DNA from 3 places in the Stenotrophomonas rhizophila genome. Region 1 is predicted to be linked to each of the others. Evidence: predicted binding sites of a transcription regulator. Region 1 holds the regulator's gene; each other region holds the start of a gene.
What was found. Region 1 encodes FliA, which starts transcription of late flagellar genes. Its sites were predicted from a motif close to TAAAGTTTNNCNNNCNNNGGCCGATAA; they were not measured.
Positions count from the first base shown of each region.

Region 2: BAY15_RS13870 (HDOD domain-containing protein) is a predicted target of FliA. The motif match lies at 1,758-1,784, and genes of this name have one in related genera.
Region 3: BAY15_RS18650 (methyl-accepting chemotaxis protein) is a predicted target of FliA. The motif match lies at 1,138-1,164, and genes of this name have one in related genera.

Region 1 covers NZ_CP016294.1:2,081,645-2,084,915, forward strand. Annotated here, with positions in the region: gene BAY15_RS09390 (chemotaxis protein CheA) at 1-514, opposite strand, end outside; gene BAY15_RS09395 (protein phosphatase CheZ) at 519-1,133, opposite strand; gene cheY (chemotaxis response regulator CheY) at 1,133-1,525, opposite strand; gene BAY15_RS09405 (RNA polymerase sigma factor FliA) at 1,542-2,288, opposite strand; gene BAY15_RS09410 (MinD/ParA family ATP-binding protein) at 2,285-3,172, opposite strand; gene BAY15_RS09415 (AAA family ATPase) at 3,159-3,271, opposite strand, start outside.
Region 2 covers NZ_CP016294.1:3,089,211-3,092,481, reverse strand. Annotated here, with positions in the region: gene BAY15_RS13880 (S8 family serine peptidase) at 1-422, shown strand, start outside; gene BAY15_RS13875 (Glu/Leu/Phe/Val dehydrogenase dimerization domain-containing protein) at 493-1,590, opposite strand; gene BAY15_RS13870 (HDOD domain-containing protein) at 1,883-2,977, shown strand; gene BAY15_RS13865 (phospholipase D family protein) at 3,001-3,271, opposite strand, start outside.
Region 3 covers NZ_CP016294.1:97,296-100,566, forward strand. Annotated here, with positions in the region: gene hemH (ferrochelatase) at 1-270, shown strand, start outside; gene BAY15_RS00345 (alpha/beta fold hydrolase) at 267-1,115, shown strand; gene BAY15_RS18650 (methyl-accepting chemotaxis protein) at 1,370-3,079, shown strand; rRNA gene rrf (5S ribosomal RNA) at 3,265-3,271, opposite strand, start outside.

The DNA of each region.
Region 1 (3,271 bases):
CATCGTCGTTCTTTTTCGCCACGGCAGTGGGAGCCGCGCCGCCGTGCAGGGTATCCAGCAGGGCTTCGAATTCATCGTCGGTGATGAGCTCGCCGCTCGAGGCGGCCGCCGTCGCGGCCGGTGCCGGCGTGGCCGGTCCGTTGACGTCGAACTGCGCGATCAGTTCCGGCGGGGCATAGCCCGGCTCGGTGCCGGCGGCCACCGAATCCAGCATCGACTGCAGGTAATCCAGCGATTGCTGGCCGGCGTCGAAATGGTGGGCCTGCAGCACGGCCTGGCCCGAGCGGGCCATGCCAAGGGTTTCTTCGGCGGCGTGGCACAGCTCGACCATGGCCTGGATGCCCAGGAAGCCGGCACCGCCCTTGAGCGTGTGGAACCCGCGGAACACCGCGTTGAGCTGGTCGCTGTCCTGGGGCGACTGCTCCAGCGACACCAGCTGTTCGCCGAGGCGATCCAGGATCTCCTGGGCCTCGAGGATGAAGTCTGCAGCAATGTCGTCTGGAACAGCACTCATGGTTTCAAAGCCCCAAATCGGAAAGCAGGTCGTCGGCGTCGACCTGTGACACCTGATGGCGGTCCAGGCCGCTCACGGCCGGACCGGCCAGGCCGTTGTCGCGCTTGTGCGCGCTGTCGTCCGGCGGCGGCAGGCCGAGCGCGCCGAAGCCTTCGTGCACGCGGCGCACGATGCCCACCACGCGGCGGATGATCTGCCCGGTGAGATCCTGGTAGCTCTGGGTGAGCGCGATCTCGGTGAGGTTGTGGCGGATGCGGTCCAGCTGCTGGTCCTGGTCCGGGCTCAGCCCGTTGGCACGCAGCTGCTCGGTGAGCGCGCGGCATTCCTCGGCCAGGTCCAGGGTGCGGTGGGTGGCCTGTTCGGTCATCGCCACCACGTGGTCCAGGCGCGCGCAGGCATCGTCAAGCTCGCCGGCTTCGCTGGGCAGGGTGGGCAGTTCGCCCAGCGCCTGGCCCAGTTCGCGGGCAAGGCGGTTCAGCCCGGCCATCATCGGCTGGGTGCGCAGCGCGGCCAGGGCGTCGATTTCCCGGCGCCAGCCGGCTTCGTCGCCGCTTTCCAGCGCGGCCAGGGCATCCTGCAGGCGCTGCACCAGCGCCGATTTGTCGCGAAGGGTTTCCATCACGCGCTGGCCGCCAGGCGCTCGAAGATCTTGCCGAGCTTTTCTTCCAGGGTCTGGGCGGTGAACGGCTTGATGATGTAGCCGTTCACGCCGGACTGGGCGGCTTCAATGATCTGCTCGCGCTTGGCTTCGGCGGTGACCATCAGCACCGGCAGGGTCTTGAGCTTGGCGTCGGCGCGGATCGCCTTGAGCAGGTCGATACCGGTCATGACCGGCATGTTCCAGTCGGTGACCACGAAATCGAACGACTGGCTCTGCAGCAGGGCCAGCGCGGCATGCCCGTCCTCGGCTTCGGCCGTATTGGTGAAGCCCAGATCGCCCAGCAGGTTCTTGACGATACGACGCATGGTCGAGAAGTCGTCGACGATCAGGATACGCATGTTCTTGTTCAAAGCACTTTCCTCGGTATCAAGTGTTCTCGAGGCCGGCGTCGGCCGCCTCGAAGATCTTCAGTCGGCCACGCAGGCGCAGCACTGCCTGGCCATGGATCTGGCAGACGCGCGACTCGCTGACGCCGAGCACCGCGCCGATCTCTTTCAGGTTCAGTTCCTGCTCGTAGTACAGCGACAGCACCAGCTGTTCGCGTTCGGGCAGCAGGCCGATCGCATTGCCCAGCTCGCGGCCGAATTCGCCGCGCTCCAGCACCTGCTGCGGAGTCGGGCCGCCCTGGGCGACGGTATCCAGCTCGCCCTGGTCTTCGATCCGCGATTCCAGGCTCAGCACCTGGCCACGCGCGGCGTCTTCCATCAGGCGCAGGTAGTCGGGCAGCGGCATGTCCATCGCGGCGGCCACTTCGGTGGCGCTGGCGGCGCGGCCGGTGGTCTGCTCCAGCCGGCGGATGGTGGACGCGGCGTCGCGGGCACGGCGGTGCACCGAACGCGGCACCCAGTCGCCGCGGCGGATCTCGTCGATCATCGAGCCGCGGATGCGGATCGAGGCGTAGGTTTCGAACGAGGCGCCCTGGTCGGCGTCGTAGCTGCGCGAGGCCTCGATCAGGCCCATCATGCCGGCCTGGATCAGGTCGTCGACTTCAACGCTGGCCGGCAGGCGTGCGGCCAGGTGGTGGGCGATGCGCCGGACCAGGTCCGAGTGCTGGGCAATGCACTCGTTGGCAGCGGCGCGCTGCACCTCTTTGTATTGTGCGGCGCCTTTCATGCGGTCACCCCGCGTTGCTTGAGGATGCGTTCCAGGAAGAATTCAACGCCGCCGCGCGGCTCGGTCGGGGCCTGCCAGCGGGCGGTGCGCCGGGCGATCTCGGCGATCGCCTGCGCCGACGGGCTGGACGGGTAGGCCTTCACCACCGGCTGCTGGCGCTGCACCGACAGGCGCAACCAGTCGTCCTGCGGCACGCAGCCCAGGTAGTTCAGCGAGACATCGGCCAGGAACTTGTCACAGACCCGGCTCAGCTTTTCGTAGAGCACGCGGCCTTCGTTCGGATCACGCACCATGTTGGCGACCACCTGGATGCGGTCCACGCCACGTTCGCGCGAGAGCACCTTGATCAGCGCATAGGCATCGGTGATCGAGGCCGGTTCGTCGCAGACCACCACCACGGTGTCCTGGGCGGCCTGGCAGAAGGTGAGCACGCCGTCGGTGATGCCGGCGGCGGTGTCGACCACCATGAAGTCCAGATCGCGTTCCAGTTCGGAGAACACGTTGACCAGGCCCACGTGTTCGGCCGGCTGCAGTTCGGCCATGTGGCGGCGGCCCGACGCGGCCGGCACCACCAGCACGCCACCCGGGCCTTCCAGGATCACTTCATCCAGCGTGCAGCGCCCGGCGACCAGGTCGGCCAGGGTCAGCTTGGGCTGCAGGCCCAGGATCACATCGATGTTGGCCAGGCCCAGGTCGGCATCCAGCAGCAGCGTGCGCTTGCCCATGTCGGCCAGCGCCACGGCCAGGTTGGCCGACACATTGGTCTTGCCCACGCCGCCCTTGCCGCCGGTGACGGCGATGGTGCGGACCGGGCCCAGCGGCTGGCTGCGGGTGGCCGACAACGGGAAGGTCCTGGTCAGGTTTTCATACTCACGCGACGGCATGGTTCAACTCCGGGTTGCAGGGCATATCGGCCGCGCGGCGCAAATCTTCAAGGCGAAGTACAAGATTGGCTGCACTGGCCCGGTGCAGGTCTTCGGGAA
Region 2 (3,271 bases), 1.0 Mb from region 1:
GTGCCGGGGCATCGTTGACGCCGTACCTCGGTGCGGACTACGCGCGCCTGGACAGCGACAGCTTCAGCGAAGACGGCGGCTTCGGCTTCGGCCTGCGTGCGGACCGCCGCGCGTCGAGCCGCAGCCAAGCGCTGGCCGGCCTGCGCGCGGAAACGCGCCTGCGTGGCTGGTCGCTGCGCGGCTATGCCGAGTGGCAGCAGACGCTGTCCAGCGATGGCCTGGCCTTCGATGCCAGCTTCGTGGGCGTGGATGCCTGGGCGCCGGTGGCCGGGCTGCAGCCGGCCCGCTCCGGCGGCCTGTTCGGCCTGTCGGTGCAGTCCTGGCTGACCCGCAACTCGCAGCTCTCGTTCGGCTACGACCAGCGCTTCGGCCCGCGAGGCGACCTCAGCCAGGTCGCGCTGCGGTACTCCGCCGCGTTCTGATCCAGGCGCGACAGGCAACAAAAAAGGGCGCGAGTTGATCGCGCCCTTTTTTTTCATCTGCCCGTTGGGATCACCCGCCGCGCAGCGTGCCCAGTCGCGGGCGCGCACGGCCCAACGGCATCTTCAGCTTGCCGATCGACTGGATGCGGGTTTCGGCGATGCGGTCGGCGGCGCGCTGCGGCGCAATGCCTTCCTGCTGGGACAGCGCGAAGATGCGGCCCAGGTTGTGGTAGATGCTGCGGATCAGGCGCATCGCGCGTTCGCGGTTGTAGCCGTCGATCTCCAGCGACACATTCATCACCCCGCCCGCATTCACCGCATAGTCCGGGGCGTACAGGATGCCGCGGGCATGCAGCTCATCGCCGATCTCGGGCGTGGAGAGCTGGTTGTTGGCGGTGCCGCAGACGATCTTGCACTTCAGGCGCGGCAGGGTCTGCGCATTGATCGCCCCTTCCAGCGCGCACGGCGCGAACACATCGGCGTTGACGTCGTAGATGTCATCGGGCTTGACCGCCTCGGCGCCGTACTCGGTCACCGCGCGCTCCACCAGCGCAGGGTCCAGATCGGTGACGAACAGCTTGGCGCCGCGATCCCGCAGCAGCTTCACCAGTTCCATGCCGATATGACCCAGGCCCTGCACCGCGATGCTGACCTTGCCCACTTCCTCGTGGCCGAGCTTGTGCTGCATGGCCGCCATCAGCGCCTGCAGCGCGCCGTAGGCGGTGAACGGGGCCGGGTCGCCCGAGCCGCCGTGCACCTGGTGCACGCCGGTGACGTACTCGCTTTCCAGGTAGATGTTTTCCATGTCATTGACGTCGGTACCGACGTCCTCGGCGGTGATGTAGCGCCCGCCGAGCGAATCCACGTAGCGGCCGAACGCGCGGAACAGCACTTCGGTCTTGTCCTTGCGCGGGTCGCCGATGATCACCGCTTTGCCACCCCCGACATTCAAGCCCGCCAGCGCGTTCTTGTAGGTCATCGTGCGGCTGAGCCGCAGCGCGTCGGCCAGCGCGTCGTCCGTGCTGGCGTAAGGGCGCATGCGCACACCGCCCAGCGCCGGACCCAGCGTGGTGTTGTGGATGGCGATGATGGCCCTCAGACCGGCATCGCGGCTGTGGCAGAACACCACCTGTTCATGGCCGGACGTTTCGAGGGTTTCAAATAACATGGTGACTCCGATGCTGCGAACGACGGCAAACGCCGGCAAACGCACCAGCAAAAGGTGGGTGTAAAACAAAAAAAGCGACGTCGTCGGTTGGTCAGGACGGGTCGCGCGGCGCCATTCTAGTGCATTCCGCCGGACGGTGTTGTCAGGGCCGGGTGACCATTGCCCGCTAAAGTTGCCCCGTTCCGGGCCGATGCCGTGGCAACGGTGCGCAGTACCGGCAAGCCAGGACGGAACACGTGGGTGCAGTGGCGACAATTCGGGTGCGGTGCCACACCGGCAGGGGCGCGGCCCGATGATGGCGATCGTGGCGGGGGCCGGCGTACTGCTGGTGGCACTTCTGGGGTGGGGCTGGTATCGCCGCCCGGCGGAGGCGGGACCGGCGCCGGGTAGTACCGGCGGCCGGGCCCGTACGCAGCCGCAGCCGCCGACCCCGACTCAGCCCTGCACTGGCGATGCGGACGAGGTGCTGCAGGCCGGCCTGCACGCACTGGCGTTGCAGCCGGGCAGCGGCAGCGCGCCGGCCACCGTCGCGCAGGACGCGGCCCTGCTGGCGGCGGTGGCGGCAGCGCTGGAGGCGCAGGACTGGTCGGCCCGGCACCTGCCGCGGCGGCCGCAGCTGCTGCCGCAGCTGATCCAGACCGTGAACGACAGCGACGCCTCGGCGCGCAGCATGGCCTCGATCATCAGCCAGGATGCGGTGCTGACCGGCAACCTGCTGCGCATCGCCAACAGCCCGGTCTACCGGCTGCAGGCCAAGCCGGTGGACAGCCTGCAGCGTGCGGTCACGCTGGTGGGTACCGAGGGCATCCGCCAGATCATCAGCGCGGTGCTGGTGCAACCGGTGATGCAACTGCACAGCGACGCCTTTCCGCAGTTCGGAACGGTGGTCTGGGAGCACGCGCTGCTGGCCTCGCGGGCCGCAGCCGATCATGCCCGCCTGGTGACCCATGAAGACGGCTTCGCCGCGCAGTGGATGGGGCTGACCCAGGGCCTTGGCGCGGCCCTGGTGATGCGACACCTGCTGGACGTTGCCCGTGAACAGGCCGTGCTGCCGTCACCGCAGCTGGCCAGCACCCTGCTGGATGCCTGGACCCTGCCGGTGGCCAGCCGCATCGCGGCGGCCTGGGAACTGCCGCCCTCGGTGCACCAGGCGCTGCTGCGCGACGCCGATGCGACAGGCGGTGGGCTGGCGGCCAGCCTGCGCTTCGCGCGTGCCGGGGCATCGGCCAGCCTGCTGTGCCGGCATGGCCGGATCAGCCAGGCCCAGGCGCTGGCGCTGCTGGAGCAGCTGCATGACACCCCGGCGCATGCATTGCAGTGGATCTGGCGCCGCCTGCATGGTCGCGCGGTGGAAACGCTGGAGGCGGACGAGTCGGCCGATGCGTAGCGCCACGCCCTGCGTGGCTGCTCCTAAAGTTGGGACTCCAAGGGCAACCAGCTGATGACGCGGGCGCTGGCGCGCTGCCAGAACGAGGTGTCCGGCTCTCGATCCAGCAATTGTGGGGGCTGTTCGGCCCGATCCAGCCAACACACCTGGTCATCGGCACCCAGCGTCACCCAATAGCTCTGCTTCGGATCGGCCAGGCGCAGGTATTCCGCGCGCAGCTGTGCGGCCAGTTCCCGATCATCAAACAGCACCCCCATCTCCGTGTTGAGGTAGGCAGAGCGGGGGTCCAGGTTG
Region 3 (3,271 bases), 2.0 Mb from region 1:
ACCTACCAGTCGCGCTTCGGTCGCGAGAAGTGGCTGCAGCCCTATGCCGAACCCACGCTGTGGGCGATGGCCGAGCGCGGCGTCAAACAAATCGACGTGGTCTGCCCGGGCTTCGCCACCGATTGCCTGGAAACGCTGGAAGAAGTGGCGATGGGCTTCACCGAAACCGTCGCCGCGCGCGGTGCGCAGATGCGTTACATCCCTTGCCTCAACGCCGATCCCGCGCACGCGCTGGCGTTGTCGCGGCTGAGCATCACGGCGTTGGCATGACGCTCGAACCGTTTGTACTGCCGGTGGCGGGCACCCGCGTGGCCGGCCTGCGTTCGACGCCGACGGCAGGCACGCGTGTGCTGGCGCTGCACGGCTGGCTCGACAACGCCGCCAGCTTCGTGCCGTTGGCCGCAGCACTGCCCGGGCTGGACCTGGTGGCCATCGACCTGCCCGGGCACGGCCACAGCTCGCATATGCCGCCGGGCACGCAGTACAACACCCCGGGCGCGATCTGCCATGTGCTCGACGTAGCCGATGCATTGGGCTGGGAGCGCTTTACGCTGCTCGGCCATTCAATGGGCGCCGGCATTGCCAGCCTCACCGCTGCCGCCGCGCCCGATCGCGTGGAGCGGTTGATCGCCATTGAAGCGCTCGGCGGCCTGCGCGGGCCGGAAGATGAAACCGCGCAGCGCCTTCGCGAGCATGTACGCGCCGTGCGCGCGTTGCCATCGAAGAAGCTGCGCGTGTTTTCCGATCTGGCCGCGCCGGTACGCGCGCGCATGATGGCCAACCAGCTCAGCGAGCCCTGCGCGCGCCTGCTGGTTGAACGCGGCGTCATGCCGGTGGAAGGCGGCTACAGCTGGTGCAGCGACCAGCGCCTGATGCTGCCCACCGCGATGCGGTTGAGCGAAGCGCAGATCGACGACCTGCTGGCGGCGATCGAATGCCCCACCCAGGTGATCTACGCGACGCCGGCACAGTCGTACTACCCCGAGCCGCTGCGCAGTGAACGCATCAAGCTGCTTCGCGACGGCCGCCTGGATGTATTCCCCGGCACCCATCACCTGCACATGGAGCACCCGGCACTGGTGGCCGACGTGATCACGCGCTTCCTCGCCGGCTGACCGCTGCGACACCCTGTCGCACTCAACTTCCAGCGACGCCAACCGATACCGATGCAGCAGGCACGCGCAGCGTGCCTGTGTCGTCGCTTGCTCCGCCGTCTGCGAAGCCGCGTGTCATCCGGCTTCCAAGGAAGGAGTGCTCTCCCCCATCCACGTCTGTGCAAGGTCTTCCGCCGCTGGGTCGCCGGGCCTCGCATCCGTTCGTCCGCGTTTCAGCGGATGACGTTCCGTTTCGAATTGCCTCTGGAGTTGTCATGTCTGCCATTCCCCACCCCTCCTCACGTCCACCCGACGCCATGCTGCTGCCACCTGCGTTGCACCCGCACCCGCGCGGGCAGCGCATCCTCACAGGGTTGCTCTCCACTGGGCTGGTTGGCGGACTCGCCGGCGCCCTTTGGCAACAACAGGCCGTCACCGTGCTTGGCATCGCGATCGCGACCGGCGCGCTGGTGGTACTGGCGCCGCGGGTGCGGCGCAGCAGGGACGCGCTGCGCGCTGAGCTGGCGCGCGTATCAGCAGGCCATTCGCAGCTGCAGGCGCATTGCACTCGCCAGCATGCCGGCGCTGCGGCCGACGCCACCCTGCGCCTCGCATTGGAGGTCTCGCACACGGCGGTGATGATTGCCGATGCGTCCCACGTGATCCGCTATGTAAACCCCGCCGTGGTGCGCCTGCTGCGCAACCAGCAGGCCACCCTGCGCGAGGCGTTTCCGGATTTCGACGCCGACACCCTCGTGGGGACCAGCATCCATCGCTTCCACGCCGACCCGGATCGTATCCGCGCCATCCTGGACACCCTGCAGGCCACCCACCATGGACGCGTGCGGATCGGACACGTGCACTTTGCCCAGGTGGTGAGCCCGATGTTCGACGCGGCCGGAGCGCGCGTCGGCTTCGCCGTGGAATGGCACGACCGTACCCAGGAGCTGGTGCTGGAGACGGCCGTGGCCGAGATCGTCGATGCCGCGGCGCGCGGCGACCTGGACCGGCGCCTGCCACGCGCCGACAGCGGTGCCGCCTTCATGGATGGCCTCACCACCGGCATCAACCAACTGCTGGAGCGGGTGGGCAGCACCGTCGGCGATCTTCGCCGCGTGTTGTCGGCCCTGGCCGAGGGTGATCTGGGACAGCGCATGGAGGGCGACTACGAGGGATCGTTCGCCGCCATGCAGCGCGATGCGAATGCGACGGCGATTCAGCTGGGCAGCATGGTCGAACGCATCCGGCGCAGTGCCGGCGCCATCGCGCTGGGCGCTGAGGAAATCGCCAGTGGCAACCATGACCTCTCCACCCGTACGGAGCGGCAGGCAGCTCATCTGGAGGAAACGGCCTCTTCGATGGAAGAGCTTACGGCCACGGTTCGACAGAACGCCGAGCATGCACACAAGGCCAGCACGCTCGCGCGTGGGGCGCAGGACGTGGCCGAGCGTGGCAGCGCCGTGGTGGGGCGCGTGGTCAGCACCATGGACAGCATCCACGGCGCATCCAAGCGTATTGGCGAGATCACCGGCGTCATCGATGGGATCGCCTTCCAGACCAACATCCTTGCCCTCAATGCGGCGGTGGAAGCGGCGCGCGCCGGTGACCAGGGCCGTGGCTTCACGGTGGTGGCCAGCGAGGTACGCAGCCTGGCACAACGTTCGGCCGAGGCCGCGCGTGAGATCCGGCAGTTGATCGATGCATCGGTCAGCGAGGTGGCCGATGGTGCCCGGTTGGCGCAGGACGCCGGCCACACCATGCAGGAAATCGTGGGCAGCGTGGCGGGGGTCAGCGAGATCATGGCGAGCATTGCGTCGGCGTCGCAGGAGCAGGCCGCCGGCATCGACCAGATCAACCAGACGGTGGTGCAGATGGACGAGGCCACCCAGCAGAACGCCGCGCTGGTCGAAGAAGCCAGCGCCGCCGCGCGCGAGCTCGAGCAGCAGGCAGCAGGCCTGACCGAGGCGGTTGCAGCGTTCCGTTGAAGGGTTGTGCGTATCGACTGACAGTCGATAACGACCTGGTAGATCACGACCGTTGGTCGTGATGCCCGAAAGGCGCCCTGCGGGGCGCCTTTTTCATGCGTTGGGCGGGTGCCACTGTTGGTCGGCACGCTTTGACGCAAAGAAAAAACCCCGCTGCGTAAGCAGCGGGGTTTTTGGGGTGTAAACCCTGGC